Saccharopolyspora erythraea NRRL 2338: one gene and its partner. The protein of the gene in region 1 interacts with the protein of each later gene in a pairwise test. Links are inferred from orthologs where the notes say so. Each region holds a gene or a part of one and is shown on either strand. Other genes may lie near its edges.

Region 1 (8,773 bases):
CGCCGACCTGGAGACCGCCGTCGCCAGGGGCGGCCTGCACCCGGTGATGCCGGTGTGCGCGGTGACCGGCGTGGGCGTCCCCGAGCTGCTCGACGGCATCATCCGCGGCTTCCCCTCGCCGCTGGAGCACAAGCTGCCGCAGTTCACCGACCCGGACGGCCGGAACCCGCGCACCCTCACCCCCGACCCGTCGGGACCGCTGGCGGCCGAGGTGGTGCACACCTCGGTCGACTCCTACGTGGGCCGGGTGTCGCTGGCCCGGGTGTTCTCCGGGACGATGCGGCCCGAGCGCCCGGTGCACGTCTCCGGGCACGGCATGGCCGAGCGCGGCCATCCCGACCACGACGAGGACGAGCGGGTGGCCCACCTGTACTCGCCGCTGGGGCAGAACCTGCGGGAGGTCTCGCACTGCGTCGCGGGCGACCTCTGCGCGCTGACCAAGATCGGTTCCGCCGAGACCGGCGACACCCTGTCCGACCCGAGCGACCCGCTGCTGCTCACGCCGTGGCCGATGCCCGAGCCGCTGCTGCCGATCGCGGTCACCGCGCACACCCGCAGCGACGAGGACGCCCTGGCGCGCAACCTCAACCGGCTCATCGCCGCGGACCCGAGCCTGCGGCTCGAACGCGCCAGCGAGACCCACCAGCTCGTGCTGTGGTGCATGGGCGAGGCGCACGCCGAGGTCGTGCTGCAGCGGCTGCGCGAGGGCGGCGCGGAGATCGACACCGAGCCGGTGCGAGTCGCGCTGCGCCAGACCTTCGCCCAGTCGGCCAAGGGCCACGGCCGCCACGTCAAGCAGTCCGGCGGGCACGGCCAGTACGCGGTGTGCGACATCGAGGTGGAGCCGCTGCCGCGCGGGTCCGGCGTGGAGTTCGTGGACAAGGTGGTCGGCGGGGCGATCCCGCGCCAGTTCATCCCGAGCGTGGAGAAGGGCGTACGCCACCAGATCGAGAGGGGCATCGAGGAGGGCCAGCCGCTGGTGGACCTGCGGATCACGCTGGTCGACGGCAAGGCCCACAGCGTCGACTCCTCCGACGCGGCGTTCCAGACCGCGGGCGCGCTCGCGCTCAAGGCCGCGGCCGAGCAGGCCGGGCTGGTCACCCTCGAACCGCTGGACGAGATCGAGGTGCACATCCCCGACGAGCACCTCGGGGCGGTGCTGGGCGACCTGTCGGGACGCCGGGGCAAGGTCGTCGGGACCGAGCCGGAGGACGCCGGGTGGACGGTCGTGCGGGCCCACGTGCCCGCCAGCGAGCTCACCCGCTACGCCATCAACGTGCGGTCGCTGAGCTCCGGCAGCGCCCGGTTCACCAGGCAGTTCGAGCGCTACGACCAGATGCCGGAGGCCCTGGCGGGCAAGAAGTGAGGCCCCCGCTCCGGGCGTCGGCGACCGGCGTCCGGAGCCGTCCTCACGGCCGCTGCTCGGCGCTGACGTGCACCGCGTGCAGGCGCTGCGCGATCGTGGCCAGCGACAGTGCCACCAGCAGCCACAGCGCGACGTCGAGGACGACGGGCACGCCGAGGCCGTGCAGCCCGGTGCCGACCAGCACCACGATGAACCGCTCCGCCCGCTCGGCCAGCCCCCCGTCGGCGTGCAGCCCGTTGGCCTCCGCGCGCGCCTTGACGTAGGAGATCACCTGCGCGCCCACCAGGCAGATCAGCAGCGCCGCGCCGCGGGTGGTGTTGCCGTCGACCACCAGGGCCCACCACACCAGCGCGGCGAACAGCGCGCCGTCGACGATGCGGTCGCAGCTGGCGTCGAGCACCCCGCCGAAGCTCGACGCCTTGCCGCCCGCGCGGGCCATCGCCCCGTCGAGGACGTCGAACAGCAGGAACACCGTGACCACGGCGCTACCGACGAACAGCTCGCCGCGGGGGAAGAACCACAGCGCGGAGGCCGACGCGGCGACCGCGCCGGTCACGGTCACCGCGTTCGGGGTGAGGCCGAGCCGGACCATGGCCGTGCCGACCGGATCGGTCAGCCGCGACAGCGAGGCTCGCGCGAAGATGTTCAGCATTGCCGGAAGCTCTAACCGCCTGTGCACCGTGGTTGCCGCCTACTCCGTGCAGAGTAGCCGTCCTGATCACCGCGCACGCCGAAGGCGGGCGGTCAACCGCGGTTCTCGTGCAGGAATTCCCTCCAAGTGGTCCGGCCACCCGGCCCGGTGGTCAGGTGTCCCGCCCGGAACGCCCGGCCCAGCTCGCCGGGGATGCGCAGCGGCAGGACCGGACGGCGCCGGCCGCCCCCCTCCAGCCAGCACCGGGCCGCCTCGTCGAACGACAGCACCTGCGGGCCGCCGAAAACCTCCACGGCGCGGGACGCGGCCCGTCCCGCCTGCTCGACGAGCCGGTCGGCCGCGTCCCGCGGGTCGACCGGCTGGACGGGGACACCGCGGTCTGCGACCAGGACGCCCAGCCGGGCCATCGCGGTGAACGCCCGGTCCACGAAGTCGTGGAACTGGGTGATCCGCACGATCGACCACGGCACCGCGCTCGCGGCGAGCGCCTCCTCCGCGGCGACCTTGGTCCTGAAGTAGCCCCAGGGCACGTGGTCGATGCCCACGATCGACGGGTAGACCAGGTGCTCGACACCGGCGCGGGCGGCGGCATCCGCGAGCCGCCGGGTTCCTTCCAGGTCCACCTGCCGGGTGTAGCGGCCCCGGTAGGGAGCCGCCGCGAGGTGCAGGACGGTGTCCACCCCGGCGAGGGCCCCGTCGAGCCCGGCACCGGTGGCGATGTCGGCGACCACCCACTCGACCGGCCCCCGCGCCTGCCGCGCCCCGCGGCTCGCCGCACGCACCTCGAAGCCCGCCTCGACCAGCCGAGGGGTCAGGGCACTCCCCAGCACGCCGGTCGCACCGGTCACCAGAACACGCTTGCCGCGCTTGAACTCATCGGTCACACCGTCCTGACGAGACAGCTCGCCGAGGCGTGACAGCCGGCCTTCGGGCCGGCCTCAGCCGAGCTCGCGCCAGGCGTCGGCGAGCAGCTTGCGGGTCTCGCCCAGCAGCTGCGGCAGCACCTTGGTGTGGCCGATGACCGGCATGAAGTTCGAGTCGCCGCCCCAGCGCGGCACGACGTGCTGGTGCAGGTGCGCGGCGATGCCCGCGCCGGCGACCGGCCCCTGGTTCAGCCCGATGTTGAACCCGTGCGGAGCCGAGACCCGGCGGATCACCCGCATGGCGCGCTGGGTGTACTCGGCGACCGCGACGGTCTCCTCGGCCGTCAGGTCCGTGTAGTCGGCGACGTGCCGGTACGGCAGGACCATCAGGTGCCCCGGGTTGTACGGGTACAGGTTGAGGATCGCGAACACGACGTCGTCACGCGCGACGATCAGCGTCTCGTCGTCGGGCAGCCCGGATTCGAGCAGCCTGCAGAACGGGCAGCCGTCGCTCTCGTCGCTCTCCGGCTTGTTCTCGCCCTGGATGTAGGCCATCCGGTGCGGGGTCCAAAGCCGCTGGAGCGCGTCCGGAACGCCGAGACCCGGCTGCTCGACCAGTTCCACGTCCTCCGGGCCGGGCCGACCGTTCACGCCAGCTCCGCCTGGAAGGTCTCCGCGGTCGGCGAGGAGTTCTCCCGGCGCTCGACCCAGTGGGCCAGCGCCGCGACCGCGGTGTCCACCGGCACCCCGTTGATCTGGGTGCCGTCGCGGAAGCGGAACGAGACCGCGTCGGCCTCGACGTCCTTGCCGCCCGCCAGCAGCAGGAACGGCACCTTCTGCGTGGTGTGGTTGCGGATCTTCTTCTGCATCCGGTCGTCGCTGGCGTCGACCTCGACGCGGATCCCCTTGGCGCGCAACGCCTTGGCCACCCGGTCCAGGTGGTCCAGGTGCTCGTCGGCGATCGGGATGCCGACCACCTGCACCGGCGCCAGCCACGCCGGGAACGCACCCGCGTAGTGCTCGGTCAGCACGCCGAAGAACCGCTCGATGGAGCCGAACAGCGCCCGGTGAATCTTGATCGGCCGCTGCCGGGAGCCGTCGGAGGAGGTGTACTCCAGCTCGAAGCGGTCCGGCAGGTGGTAGTCGACCTGGATGGTCGACATCTGCCAGGTGCGGCCCAGCGCGTCCTTGGCCTGCACCGAGATCTTCGGGCCGTAGAAGGCCGCGCCGCCCGGGTCGGGCACCAGCTCCAGGCCGGAGGACTCGGCCGCCTCGCGCAGCGCCTCGGTGGCCACCCGCCAGCTCTCGTCGTCGCCGACGTACTTCTCCTCGTTGCGGGTGGACAGCTCGAGGTAGAAGTCGTCCAGGCCGAAGTCGCGCAGCAGGTTGAGCACGAAGTTCAGCAGCGACTTCAGCTCGTCCTGCAGCTGTTCCGGGGTGCAGTAGATGTGCGCGTCGTCCTGCGTCATGCCGCGCACGCGGGTCAGGCCGTGCACCACGCCGGACTTCTCGTAGCGGTAGACCGAGCCGAACTCGAACAGCCGCAGCGGCAGCTCGCGGTAGGAGCGCCCGCGGGAGCGGTAGATCAGGTTGTGGAACGGGCAGTTCATCGGCTTGAGGTAGTAGTCCTGCCCGGGCTTGCGGACCTCGCCGTCCTCGTCGCGCTCCTCGTCGAGGTGCATCGCCGGGAACATGCCGTCCTTGTACCAGCTCAGGTGGCCGGAGGTCTTGAACAGCGCGTCCTTGGTGATGTGCGGGCTGTAGACGAACTCGTAGCCGGCCTGCTCGTGCCGCCGCCGCGAGTAGTCCTCCATCTCCTTGCGGATGATCCCGCCCTTGGGGTGGAACACCGGCAGCCCGGAGCCGATCTCGTCGGGGAAGGAGAACAGGTCCAGCTCCGAGCCGAGGCGGCGGTGGTCGCGGCGCTCGGCCTCGGCCAGCAGCTCGAGGTGCTCGTCGAGCTTCTCCTTGGACTCCCACGCGGTGCCGTAGACGCGCTGGAGCTGCTGGTTGCTCTGGTCGCCGCGCCAGTAGGCGGCGGCCACCCGCATCAGCTTGAACGCCGGGATGTAGCGGGTGTGCGGCACGTGCGGGCCCCGGCACAGGTCGCCCCAGACGACCTCGCCGTGGCGGTCGACGTTGTCGTAGACGGTCAGATCGCCGCCGCCGACCTCCATGACCTCGCTGGTGTCGACCTCGTCGCTGCCGGACTTGAGGTCGACCAGCTCCAGCTTGTAGGGCTCGCCCGCCAGCTCCTCGCGGGCGGCCTCCACGGAGTCCAGCCTGCGGCGGGAGAACTTCTGCCCGGACTTGATGATCTGCTTCATGCGCTTCTCCAGCGCCTGCAGGTCCTCCGGGGTGAACGGGTGCTCGACGTCGAAGTCGTAGTAGAACCCGTCGCGGACCGGCGGGCCGATGCCCAGCTTGGCCTCGGCGTGCAGCTGCTGGACGGCCTGGGCCAGCACGTGCGCGGCGGAGTGCCGGATGACGCTGCGGCCCTCCTCGGTGCAGGCCGCGACGGCCTCCACCTCGACGTCGGACTCCGGGGCCCAGGACAGGTCGCGCAGCGCGCCCTCGTGGTCGCGGACCACGACGACGGCGTCGGCCCCCTTCGACGGCAGCCCCGCCTCGAGCACCGCCTCACCGGCAGTTGTGCCCGCCGGAACCTTCACCCGGGGAGCTTGCTGGGCGGCAGAAGGCTGAACGGACACGGTTACTCCCAAATGACTGGTTCCTGGGTACTGGGGCCGGCGACCCCGGCACGGCGGACACGCTTCGCACATCGATGCTATCGGCCGGTCGCCAGCGCGTTCGCGCCAGCTCCGGTCAGCGGCCGATCATCCCGGCGATCTCACCGGCCGAGGCGGGGCCGCCGGTGTAGGGGCCCTGCACGCCGCGCACGCCCAGCCGCTGGAGCCGCTTGGCCTGCTCGTCGGTGTGCACGCCGCGCGCCACCACCGGCAGCCGAAGCAGCCTGGCCGACTCCACCAGGCTGAACACCAGGTGCTCGTCGAGCGGGTCGGGCCCGCCGGGTTCGGCGAAGCTGTCCAGGTACTCGCCGGTGATCTGGACCGCATTCAGCGGCAGCGGGCGCAGCCGCGGGACGAGGGCGTGGTCGCGGCCGAAGTCGTAGATGGCCGGCCGCACGCCCATTTCGGCGAGGATCTCGAGCGCGTCGAGCGGGTCACCGCCGTGGTCGAACAGCGCCGACTCGGGCACGCCCAGCGCCAGGTGGCGCGGCGGCAGCCCGGAGGTGCGCAGGATGCGCTGCAGGTCGCCGACGAGCTCGGGGTCGCGGAAGTGCCGCTCGGAGAGGTTGACCCCGGCGACCGGGGCCGCCTGGCCGAACCGCCGCACCCACGCCAGCGCGTGCTCGCACACCCGCTCCAGCATCCAGCTGCCCAGCCGGGCGATCATCCCGGTCTCCTCGGCGAGCCCCACGAAGATCTCCTCGCCGAGCTCGCCGAGCTCGGCGTGGTCCCAGCGCAGCCGGGCGTCGACGCCGACCACCGCGCCGGTCTCCAGCCACACGATCGGCTCGTACTCGACGAACAGGTCGTTCTGCTGCAACGCGGCGGGCATGGCCGCGGAGAGCTTGAAGCGCATGCGGGCGTCGGCGTTGCGCTCGGGGTCGAACAGCGTCCACTGGTCGCGTCCGGCGGCCTTGGCCCGGTAGAGCGTGATGTCGGCGTCGCGCAGCAGCTCGTCCGGACTGGTACCGGCGACCTCGCGCTCGACAACGCCGACGCTGGCCGAGGCGGTCAGCTCGTGGCCGCCGATGTGCACGGGCCGGGTGATCTCGGCGAGCATCCGCTCGACCAGCTCGAGCTGGCCCGCGGTGCCCTGAGAGTCCGGGGTGAGCACGACGAACTCGTCGCCGCCCATCCGGGCGGTCAGCATGCCCTCCTGCCCGGTGACGGTCTGGATGCGGTGGGCGATGGCGCGCAGCAGGTCGTCGCCGATGGGGTGGCCGAGGCTGTCGTTGACCGCCTTGAAGCCGTCGAGGTCGAAGTAGCACAGCCCGACCCGCCTGCCCGGGTAGGTCTGTTCGAGCGCGGAGTCCAGCCGGGTCTTGAGCAGCGTGCGGTTGGCCAGCCCGGTCAGCGGGTCGTGGGTGGCCTGCCTGCGGAACTGCTCCTGCAGCATGTGCCGCTCGGTGATGTCCTCGTAGAGCAGGATCTGGTAGCCGGGCTCGCCGCGGGCGTCTCGGACCAGCGACGCCGAGAGCTGGGTCCAGATGTGCGCGCCGTCGGGGCGGGTGTAGCGCAGGTCGCGCTGGAAGCGCTCGGTCTCGCCGGCGGCCAGCTCGGCGTCCGCGGTGCGCAGGTCGGCCAGCCAGTCCTCGTCGACGAGGTCGAACAGCGTGCCGCCGACCAACTGCGTGCCGACGCCGTCGAAGATCTGCTCCATCGACGGGTTGACCTCGTCGATGGTGCCGTCGAGCCCGGCGATGGCGATGCCCAGCGCGGAGGAGACGAACACCGCCCGCGACCTGGCCTCGCTGGCGCGCAGCGCCTCCTCGGCGGCGTCCCTGGCGCGCAGCACCGCCTGCTTGATGACCTCCTGCTCGGCCAGCGTCCGCTCGCGCAGCCGCCGCGCGTACCCCGCGCCCAGCGCGCCGAGGACCGCGTTGATGCGGCCCGGCTCGGCCTCGGCCACCAGGCGCGGGAGCTCGGCGGCCAGCAGGCGCAGCGTGCGGGCGACGGCGGTGGTGTTGGTCAGGTGGATCCCGACCATCCGCTCGCCGACGCCTGCCGCGAGGTCGGCGGAGGCGTCACCGCCGGTCATGGCGGTGGCCAGCTCGTCGAGCCGGTCGGCCAGGAACGCCTCCAGGTCCTGGCGCGCCATCGGCACGTAGCTGGTGTTGATGATCTCCCGGGTCCACCGCTTGGCCAGCTCGGCGCGGTGCGGTCCGGACATCCCGGCAGGCCGCATCTAGATCTTTCGCCCCAGGACCCCGTAGACGATCGACCGCTCCGGCTCCTCCCACACGTCCTCGTCGGTGTCGGGGTGCCAGGAAGGCACGTACACCACGCCGGGTTCGACGAGTTCGAACCGCGACATCAGATCGACCACCTCCTGACGGGTGCGGGAGACCACGGGATTGCTGCTGTTCTTGTACAGGTCGATGATGCTTCGCAGACTCTCGGGGTGGTGGTCGCAGGTCGCGTGCGACACGCCGAGGTAGCTGCCCGGTGCCATCCGGTCGTGGTAGGCGCCGATGATCTCCTGCGGGCGCTTGGAGTCCGGCACGAAGTGCAGCAGCGCGATCATCAGCACGCCCACCGGCTGGTCGAAGTCGAGCAGCCGCCGCACCTGCGGCGAGTCCAGCACGCCGGGGACGTCGGCCACGTCGGCGTGCACGACCTCGGCGTTGTCGTTGCCGTCCAGGATGGTCTCGGCGTGGGCGACGGCGACGGGTTCGTTGTCGACGTAGACCACGCGCGCGCCGGGGTCGACCTGCTGGGCGATCTCGTGGACGTTGCCCGCGGTCGGGATGCCCGAGCCGATGTCGAGGAACTGCCGCACGCCCTTGTCGAGCAGGTAGCGCACCACCCGGCGCAGGAAGGCCCGGTTGTTCTGGGCGAGGTCGCGGACGTTGGGCACCGCCGCCTCGACGTTGCGGGCGAGCTCGCGGTCCACCGCGAAGTTGTGCGCTCCTCCCAAATAGTAGTCGTAGCAGCGGGCGGCGCTGGGCACTTCCAGGTCGACGCCCTTGGGCAGCCAGTTCGGCCGCGACTCCATCGCTGGATCCCCTCGTTCGGCGGTATCCCGGGCCGGCGATCACCCATCGCACTACCCGGTTGTCAGCACATCGGGTGGATGATCATCCGCATCCTAGTGTCACAGCCCGAAGTCGGTCACGTACCGAATGTGCTTACGATCTCGCCG
Region 2 (8,553 bases), 5.5 Mb from region 1 along the record:
CGCGCCGGTCGGGTTCGAGGGCGAGTTGAACAGCAGGACCTTCGTGCGCGGCGTGCGGGCGGCCTCCAGCTGCTCGACGCTCGCCAGGTAGCCGGTCGACTCGTCGGTGCCCACGACCACCGGGACACCGCCGGCCAGCGCGATCGCCTCGGGGTAGGTCGTCCAGTACGGCGCGGGCAGCAGGACCTCGTCGCCCGGGTCCAGCAGCGCGGCGAACGACTGGTAGACGGCCTGCTTGCCGCCGTTGGTCACCAGGACCTGGCTCGGCTCGACCTCGTACTGGGAGTCGCGCTTGGTCTTGGCGGCGATCGCCTCGCGCAGCTCCGGCAGCCCGGAGGCCGGGCTGTAGCGGTGGTTGCGCGGGTCGGCGCACGCCGCCGCGGCGACGTCCACGATCGGCTTCGGGGTGGGGAAGTCGGGCTCGCCGGCGCCGAAGCCGATCACCGGACGCCCGGCGGCCTTGAGCGCCTTGGCCTTGGCGTCGACGGCGAGGGTCGCCGACTCGGCGATCCCTCCGACTCGCGCGGAGATCCGCGGCTTCCCGGTGTTGTTCTCGGACTGCGTCTCAGGTGCGGCCATAGCAGCATCCTTGCAGATGAGCTGTGGTGCGCGACACGGGTGCGGGAGCTCGGGGTATGGTGTGCCGGCGGCTCGGGGGAGCCCGGCTCCGATGATCTCGACACCCCGCGGGGGGTGCGGTTGGAGCTTGGTCGACTTCGTGCCGTACACTTTTGAACTTGGGATGCCACGGCACCTTCGAAACCCGCCGACCGGACCGGGTGGCGGGTCGGGTACCGGGCGTCCCGAACTGCGGTCGAGAACGCGGGCCGCAAAGGGGTGTAGCTCAATTGGCAGAGCAGCGGTCTCCAAAACCGCAGGTTGCAGGTTCAAGTCCTGTCACCCCTGCGTCGATGCGACGGTGAGCGGAGGATGGGCGTGAGCGAGGACCGCGAGCAGGAGCGGGACGGACAGCGCGAAGACGCTGCCCAACCGTCCAGCGCCGCGGCGCGGCGGGAACGCCGCGCCTCCGCCCGCTCGGCCGCCCGAAAGGGGCGGTCCGGGGAGTCGGCCGACGCCGGCTCCACGCGCACAACTGAGTCGAAGGGTCGGCCGACCCCCTCGCGGGACGGCCGGCAGGGTCGGGTTTCGCCGTTCCGGAAGATCGGACGCTTCCTGCGCGAGGTCGTCGCCGAACTGCGCAAGGTCATCTGGCCGACGCGCAAGGCGCTGGTGACCTACACGCTCGTCGTGCTGGTGTTCGTCAGCGTGATGGTGGCGTTCATCGCGGGCGTGGACATCCTCTTCGCCAAGGGCGTGGACTGGCTGTTCGGCGGCTGACCACTTCCGGCCGCGCACCGCGTGGGGCGGCGGATGCCATCGACCCGGCACGCAATGCACGAGAGGAAGCGAGACCGACTGTGACCTCCCACGAGGGTCAGGAACTCACCGGCCCCACCGATGAGCAGGCGCCAGCCGCCGATTCGACGGCTGACTCGGTCGACGCTGTCGAGACCACCGACGCCGGCGAAGCGGTCGCCGGCGAGCAGGCCGCCGAGGACAGCGCGGGCGAGGCCGCGGAGTCCGCTGACGAGCAGGCCGCCGACGACGAGTCCGGTGACGAGGCCGAGGCCGAGGAGACCGACGAGGAGGCCGAGGAGGCCGACCCGGTCGAGGAGCTGCGCGCCGCGCTGCGCCGCGCCCCCGGCGAGTGGTACGTCGTGCACTCCTACGCGGGCTACGAGAACAAGGTCAAGACCAACCTGGAGACCCGGGCCCAGACGCTCGACGTCGAGGACTACATCTTCCAGGTCGAGGTGCCGACCGAGGAAGTCACCGAGATCAAGAACGGGCAGCGCAAGCTGGTCCAGCGCAAGGTGCTCCCCGGCTACATCCTGGTCCGGATGGAGCTCAACGACGCTTCCTGGAGCGCGGTCCGCAACACCCCGGGTGTCACGGGCTTCATCGGTGCGACCTCGCACCCGTCGCCGCTGAGCATCGACGACGTGCTGAAGTTCCTCGCGCCGCGGGCCGAGAAGGAGGCCAAGCCGGAGGCGGGCAAGAAGGCGGCCGCGCCGGCCGCCGCCAAGCCCTCGGTGGAGGTCGACTTCGAGGTCGGCGAGTCCATCACCGTCATGGACGGGCCGTTCGCGACGCTGCCCGCGACGATCAGCGAGGTCAACGCCGACGCCCAGAAGCTCAAGGTGCTGGTGTCGATCTTCGGCCGGGAGACGCCGGTCGAGCTGTCGTTCAACCAGGTTTCCAAGATCTGACCGGCTCCCCGCGCGGGGAGCACGGCGGCCGTGGGAGGACCCGGGCAGGACCCTCCCGCGGGAGCCGACGTCGCCAAGTCGTGGGCCCCGTCGGCATCTCGGCTCAGTGGTTCGGGCCGATCAACCGGATAGAAGACCAAGGAAGCGAACATGCCGCCCAAGAAGAAGAAGCTCGCAGCGATCATCAAGCTGCAGATCTCGGCTGGCCAGGCCAACCCGGCCCCGCCGGTCGGTCCGGCGCTGGGTCAGCACGGCGTCAACATCATGGAGTTCTGCAAGGCCTACAACGCCGCCACGGAGAGCCAGCGCGGCGACGTGGTGCCGGTCGAGATCTCCGTTTTCGAAGACCGTTCCTTCGACTTCAAGCTGAAGACCCCGCCGGCCGCGAAGCTGCTGCTGAAGGCCGCCGGTGTGCAGAAGGGCAGCGGCGAGCCGCACAAGACCAAGGTCGGCAAGGTCTCGATGGACCAGATCCGCGAGATCGCCCAGACCAAGATGGTCGACCTCAACGCCAACGACCTGGACCAGGCCTCCAAGATCATCGCCGGCACCGCCCGGTCGATGGGCCTGACCGTCGAAGGCTGAGCACGCCCCTTCAGGGCTTTCAGCGTGGGAGGGCTCCAGCGCAGCCCGACCAACCACAACTGATCCATTGCGATAAGGACAGACATGGCTAAGCGCAGCAAGGCATATCAGCAGGCGGCCGAGCTGGTCGACAGGGCGCGGTTGTACGCGCCGCTGGAGGCCGCCGAGCTCGCCAAGAAGACCGCCAAGGTCAAGATGGACCCCACCGTCGAGGTCGCCATGCGGCTGGGCGTCGACCCCCGCAAGGCCGACCAGATGGTCCGCGGCACCGTGAACCTGCCGCACGGTACTGGCAAGACTGCCCGCGTCATCGTGTTCGCCGTTGGTGACAAGGCCGCCGAGGCCGAGGCCGCCGGGGCGGACGCGGTCGGTTCCGAAGACCTGATCGAGCGCATCCAGGGCGGCTGGCTCGATTTCGACGCGGCGATCGCCACCCCGGACCAGATGGCCAAGGTCGGCAAGATCGCCCGGGTGCTGGGCCCGCGCGGCCTGATGCCGAACCCGAAGACCGGCACCGTCACCCCGAACGTCACCAAGGCGGTCGCGGACATCAAGGGCGGTAAGATCAACTTCCGGGTCGACAAGCAGGCCAACCTGCACATCGTCATCGGCAAGGCCTCGTTCGACACCGACAAGCTGGTGGAGAACTACGCGGCCGCGCTCGACGAGATCCTGCGGGCCAAGCCGTCGACCTCGAAGGGCCGCTACCTGAAGAAGGTCACCTTCACCACGACGATGGGTCCGGGCATCCCGGTGGACCCGAACCGCACCCGGAACCTGCTCGAGCCCGCCCAGGTCTGAGCGGTTCCACAGCGACAGCGGAGGCGGGCCGTCCCGGAAGGGGCGGCCCGCCTCGTCGCATTTCAGGGGTCAGCGCCGGCACCGGTCGGGCTCGAGCTCGTAGCCCGAGATGATCCAGCCCCCGTCGCGCTGGCGGGTGAGGCCGAAGCTGCCGAGCTTGGGGCCCCCGGTGACCTGCATGAAGCAGCTGTACACCGACGCCTTGCCGTTGACCTCCTCGATCGCGTCCGGCCCGAAGCCGGGAGCCGCGTACGAGGCGGGCGCGGTGATCTGCTCGTGGAGCCGGTTCGCGGCGGTGTTGCAGTCCGGTGCTTGGTGCACGGTCGCGAAATAGCCCTTGGCCTGGTCGCTGAACAGGTCGCACACCTTGGACGGCGGGTTCTCCCGGAGGGAGTTGTAGACCGCGGACACGGCGTCGGCCGGATTCGTCGAGGTGATCGGGGAGGAGTTGGGCGGGGCACCGCCGGTGCCGGTGCGGGAGTCGTCGCGGCCGCCGCCGAAGAGGTCGGTGAGGACCACGCCGATGAGGTTGTAGGCCACGATGACGATGACGAGCAGGTAGATCAGGCGGCGGACGAGCTTGAAGCGCAGGGGCCACAGCAGGCGCCTGAACCACACCGTGCCGCGGTGGGCGGTGCTGGTCTCCGGCCACGCCGGGGGCCCGCCCTGCGGGGCGTCGGGCCACTGGACCGGTTGCGCGGGCGGCGCCTGCGCCGGCGCCGATGGCGGGGTGGGGACGGCGAGGTCGGCGCCACCCCCGAGGCCCTGCTGGGAGCGCTGCCATTCCTGGAACTTCTGGAACTCCAGGAACTGCTGGTACTGGCGGAACTGCTCGTCGTCGGACGGCGGGGCGGCGCCGGTGCTCGACGCGGGGCCGTCCTCGACGACCTCTGCGTCGACGACCTCCGGCGCCCGGCTCCGGTCGGGCAGGTGGTCTTCGGGGTCCTGCGGGCGGCGGTCGCCGTGCGACTCGTTCGGGTCGGCCACGCACCACATGATGCCGTGCCCGCCGCCCGTGGTCATCACAGGCGATCAACGGGCCAGGTGAGCGGGGGTCGTGCACGACCTCACGACGCGGTGCCGTATGCTGGTCGAGGTTCCACCCAAGACCGCTGGTCTTCTTCGCGCTCCGGCGTGGGGAACGAAGGTCCCGTGCGACACGGGCGGCCCGCGCAGGAGGACGAGGCAACATCAGTGCGCGCCCGCGCGCCCATGGTTTTTCACGCCCCGTGCTTGCTGCGCCGGGGCGTTTTGTCGTCTCAGGGCTTTTCGACAGGTGGATCGGTCCGGACGCCGTCGCTGGCGGCGGTCGCCCGGGCCTTCTGTAGTCGCGAAGCACTAGAGAGGAGGCGACATGGCGAAGCCCGACAAGGTCGACGCGGTCACCGAGATCGCGGAGCGGTTCAACACCTCGACCGCCGCGGTCGTGACCGAGTACCGCGGGCTGTCCATGGCGAAGCTGGTTCAGCTGCGCCGGGCCCTCGGTGAGGGCACGACCTACCGTGTCGCGAAGAACACGCTGGTCAAGCGTGCCGCGGAGCAGTCGGGTGTCGAGGGCCTGGACGAGCTGTTCGTCGGCCCGACCGCGATCGCCTTCATCGAGGGCGAGCCGGTGGACGCCGCGAAGGCGCTGAAGGAGTTCGCCAAGGACAACAAGGCGCTGGTGATCAAGGGCGGCTACATGGACGGCCGCCCGATCTCGGTCTCCGAGGTCGAGTCGATCGCCGACCTCGACTCCCGCGAGGTCACCCTCGGCAAGCTCGCCGGGGCCATGAAGGCCAAGATGAACCAGGCCGCCGCCCTGTTCGCCGCTCCGGCGACCAAGGCCGCGCGTCTGGCCGCCGCCCTTCAGGAGAAGAGGGAGGGCGGCGAGTCCGACGCCTCCTGAGTCCGTTGTGGACCCAGGTGAGCGCCGGGTGCCTCGGCCGCACCACCACCCAAGATCTGCTCGCGGGTGCGCGGGCACCGATGTGAAAGGAACGCCACCATGGCGAAGCTGAGCAACGAAGAGCTGTTGGACGTCTTCAAGGAGATGACCCTCCTGGAGCTGTCGAGCTTCCTCAAGGAGTTCGAGGAGACCTTCGACGTCACCGCCGCGGCCCCGGTCGCCGCCGCCGCCCCGGCCGCCGCCGGTGCCGCCGCCCCGGCCGCCGAGGAGCAGGACGAGTTCGACGTCGTCCTGGAGTCGGCCGGTGACAAGAAGATCCAGGTCATCAAGGTCGTCCGCGAGATCGTCTCCGGCCTGGGCCTGAAGGAGGCCAAGGAGCTGGTCGAGGGCGCCCCGAAGCCGATCCTGGAGAAGGTCGACAAGGAGAAGGCCAACGAGGCCAAGACCAAGCTGGAGGAGTCCGGCGCCAAGGTCTCCCTCAAGTGATTTCTCGCTGACGCAGCGTGAAAGGGCGGACACCCTCCGGTGTCCGCCCTTTTCGCGTTCTCGGAGCTTTTCCACGATGCGGACCCTGGCGCCGCTGACAAATCCGGGAAATGCCGGACCCGCCGGGACCGGACAAATCATCTATTGATCAAGCGGGTCTGGAATTGGAACCCAACTCGTGAGTAACCTGCGCGGGTCGCGCTCGTTGCACAGGTGTGATGCGAACGACCTTCGTTAAGCGCATCACGTATGCCAGGCTCCCCGTCCGGGGAGGGCGAAACGCCCGGCGACGACGAAGATGCGGAGGTGCTCATGGGCGTCGAGGTGGTCGTCGACGGACTCTCCAAGTCGTTCGGCTCCCAGACCATCTGGCGGGACGTGACGCTGACGCTTCCGGCCGGTGAGATCAGCGTCCTGCTGGGACCGTCGGGCACCGGCAAGTCGGTGTTCCTGAAATCGCTCGTCGGTTTGCTCAAGCCGGAGCAGGGCCGGGTCCTGATCAACGGCGTGGACGTCTGCGACTGCTCGGAGTCGCAGCTCTACGAGATCCGCAAGCTGTTCGGCGTGCTGTTCCAGGACGGTGCGCTGTTCGGCTCCATGAACCTCTTCGACAACATCGCGTTCCCGCTTCGCGAGCACACCCGCAAGTCCGAGTCCCAGGTCCGCGAGGTCGTTCTCGAGAAGATGGAGATGGTCGGGCTCCTCGGGGCGGAGGAGAAGCTGCCCGGCGAGATTTCCGGCGGTATGCGAAAGCGCGCCGGACTGGCCAGGGCGCTGGTGCTCGACCCGGAGATCATCCTGTTCGACGAGCCCGACTCCGGTCTGGACCCGGTGCGCACCGCGTACCTGAACCAGCTCATCGTCGACCTCAACGCCCAGATCGACGCGACGTTCCTGATCGTCACCCACGACATCGGCACCGCGCGGACCGTTCCGGACAACATCGGCATGCTGTTCCGCCGCAACCTCGTCATGTACGGCCCGCGGGAGGTGCTGCTGACCTCGACCGAGCCGGTCGTCGAGCAGTTCCTCAACGGCCGCAGGCAGGGCCCGATCGGCATGAGCGAGGAGAAGGACGCCGGGCAGATGGCCGCCGAGCTGGCGGAGCTGCGCGGCGCCGACAAGGGCGTGCCGCACATCATCCCGCAGCTGGAGGTCTCGCCCGGCCTGCCGGAGCGCTCGGCGGTGCGCCGCAGGCAGGCGCGGGTGATGCGCGACATCGGCAAGCTGGCCCCGGCCGCGCAGCAGGAGATCATGAAGACGATCCACCCGCAGGACATCGCGCGCACCGAGTCGATGCACGGCTCGCTCACCGACACCGATGCCGCCCAGGTCCCGAGGAAGGCACCGCTGCCGCACCGCAAGCCGTCGCCGCGTCCGCGCGTGCAGGAGCACGTTCCGGCGGGCGGCGAGCCTGCGTGGACCCGGGAGCCGGAGCCGGAGGCGGGCGCCGGGCAGCGCAGGCGCTGGTTCGGCCGCAAGCGGGGCGGTGAGCAGTGAGCGCACGCTCCCAGGTCCGGTTCCCCGGGGCGGGCGGGATCCGCGAGACCGGACGCCTGTTCGCGCTGATGCTCGACGTGGGCCGGGCGCTGCCGAAGCGTCCGTTCCAGGTCCGCGAGTTCGTCCAGCAGTGCTGGTTCATCGCCAGCGTCACGATCCTGCCGACCGCGCTGGTCGCGATCCCGTTCGGCGCGGTGATCGCGCTGCAGCTCGGTTCGCTGACCCGCCAGATCGGCGCGCAGTCGTTCACCGGTGGCGCGAGCGTGCTGGCGATCATCCAGCAGGCCAGTCCGATCGTGACCGCGCTGCTGATCGCCGGCGCGGGCGGTTCGGCGATCTGCGCCGACCTCGGCTCGCGCAAGATCCGCGACGAGATCGACGCGATGGAGGTGCTCGGCGTCTCGCCGGTGCACCGGCTGGTGGTGCCGAGGGTGCTGGCCGCGATGCTGGTCGCGGTGCTGCTCAACGGCATGGTCAGCGTCGTCGGCGTGATGGGCGGCTACTTCTTCAACGTGATCATGCAGGGCGGCACGCCGGGCGCCTACATGGCCAGCTTCAACGCGCTGGCGCAGCTTCCCGACATCTGGATCAGCGAGCTGAAGGCCCTGATCTTCGGGTTCCTGGCGGGGGTGGTGGCGGCCTACCGCGGGCTGAACCCGCCGCCCGGCCCGAAGGGCGTCGGCGACGCGGTCAACCAGTCGGTGGTGATCACGTTCCTGCTGCTGTTCGCGGTGAACTTCGTGCTGACCACGATCTACCTGCAGCTCGTGCCGCCCAAGGGGATGTGAGGCGGATGGTGACGGTTTCCCGGCGGGCGCGCCGGATGGTTCGCAGGCCGCTGGAGTTCCTCGACGACCTCGGCGACCAGATGTCGTTCTACCTGCGGACGCTGGCGTGGATCCCGAAGGCGGTCACGCGCTACGTCAAGGAGACGATGCGGCTGCTGGCCGAGGTGAGCTTCGGCAGCGGTGCGCTGGCGGTCATCGGCGGCACGGTCGGCGTGATGGTCGGCATGACCCTGTT

What was found.
Region 2: the proteins of thrS (region 1) and rplA interact in binary tests that used the Escherichia coli proteins (3 or more experiments, as listed by UniProt). The link is inferred for Saccharopolyspora erythraea NRRL 2338 from one-to-one orthologs.

The regions. Positions count from the first base shown.
Region 1 is NC_009142.1:2,186,240-2,195,012, reverse strand. The notes cover bases 3,042-6,011. They hold thrS (threonine--tRNA ligase), read right to left. Parts: upstream 5,554-6,011; coding sequence 3,529-5,553; downstream 3,042-3,528. Other genes in these bases: SACE_RS09815 (putative bifunctional diguanylate cyclase/phosphodiesterase), read right to left, coding at 5,708-6,011; SACE_RS09825 (HIT family protein), read right to left, coding at 3,042-3,532. In the rest of the region: SACE_RS09840 (elongation factor G-like protein EF-G2), read left to right, coding at 1-1,366; pgsA (phosphatidylinositol phosphate synthase), read right to left, coding at 1,410-2,018; SACE_RS09830 (SDR family oxidoreductase), read right to left, coding at 2,111-2,902; more of SACE_RS09825, read right to left, coding at 2,957-3,041; more of SACE_RS09815, read right to left, coding at 6,012-7,801; SACE_RS09810 (SAM-dependent methyltransferase), read right to left, coding at 7,817-8,626. UniProt on the Escherichia coli protein: Catalyzes the attachment of threonine to tRNA(Thr) in a two-step reaction: L-threonine is first activated by ATP to form Thr-AMP and then transferred to the acceptor end of tRNA(Thr). The rate-limiting step is amino acid activation in the presence of tRNA.
Region 2 is NC_009142.1:7,680,181-7,688,733, reverse strand. Bases 2,048-4,797 are described here. They hold rplA (50S ribosomal protein L1), read left to right. Parts: upstream 2,048-2,939; coding sequence 2,940-3,656; downstream 3,657-4,797. Other genes in these bases: SACE_RS33090 (hypothetical protein), read right to left, coding at 3,726-4,652; rplK (50S ribosomal protein L11), read left to right, coding at 2,421-2,855; nusG (transcription termination/antitermination protein NusG), read left to right, coding at 2,048-2,270. In the rest of the region: SACE_RS33120 (pyridoxal phosphate-dependent aminotransferase), read right to left, coding at 1-579; preprotein translocase subunit SecE, read left to right, coding at 937-1,338; more of nusG, read left to right, coding at 1,419-2,047; rplJ (50S ribosomal protein L10), read left to right, coding at 5,011-5,544; rplL (50S ribosomal protein L7/L12), read left to right, coding at 5,644-6,030; SACE_RS33075 (ABC transporter ATP-binding protein), read left to right, coding at 6,343-7,530; SACE_RS33070 (MlaE family ABC transporter permease), read left to right, coding at 7,527-8,318; SACE_RS33065 (MlaE family ABC transporter permease), read left to right, coding at 8,324-8,553. UniProt on the Escherichia coli protein: One of the primary rRNA binding proteins, it binds very close to the 3'-end of the 23S rRNA. Forms part of the L1 stalk. It is often not seen in high-resolution crystal structures, but can be seen in cryo_EM and 3D reconstruction models.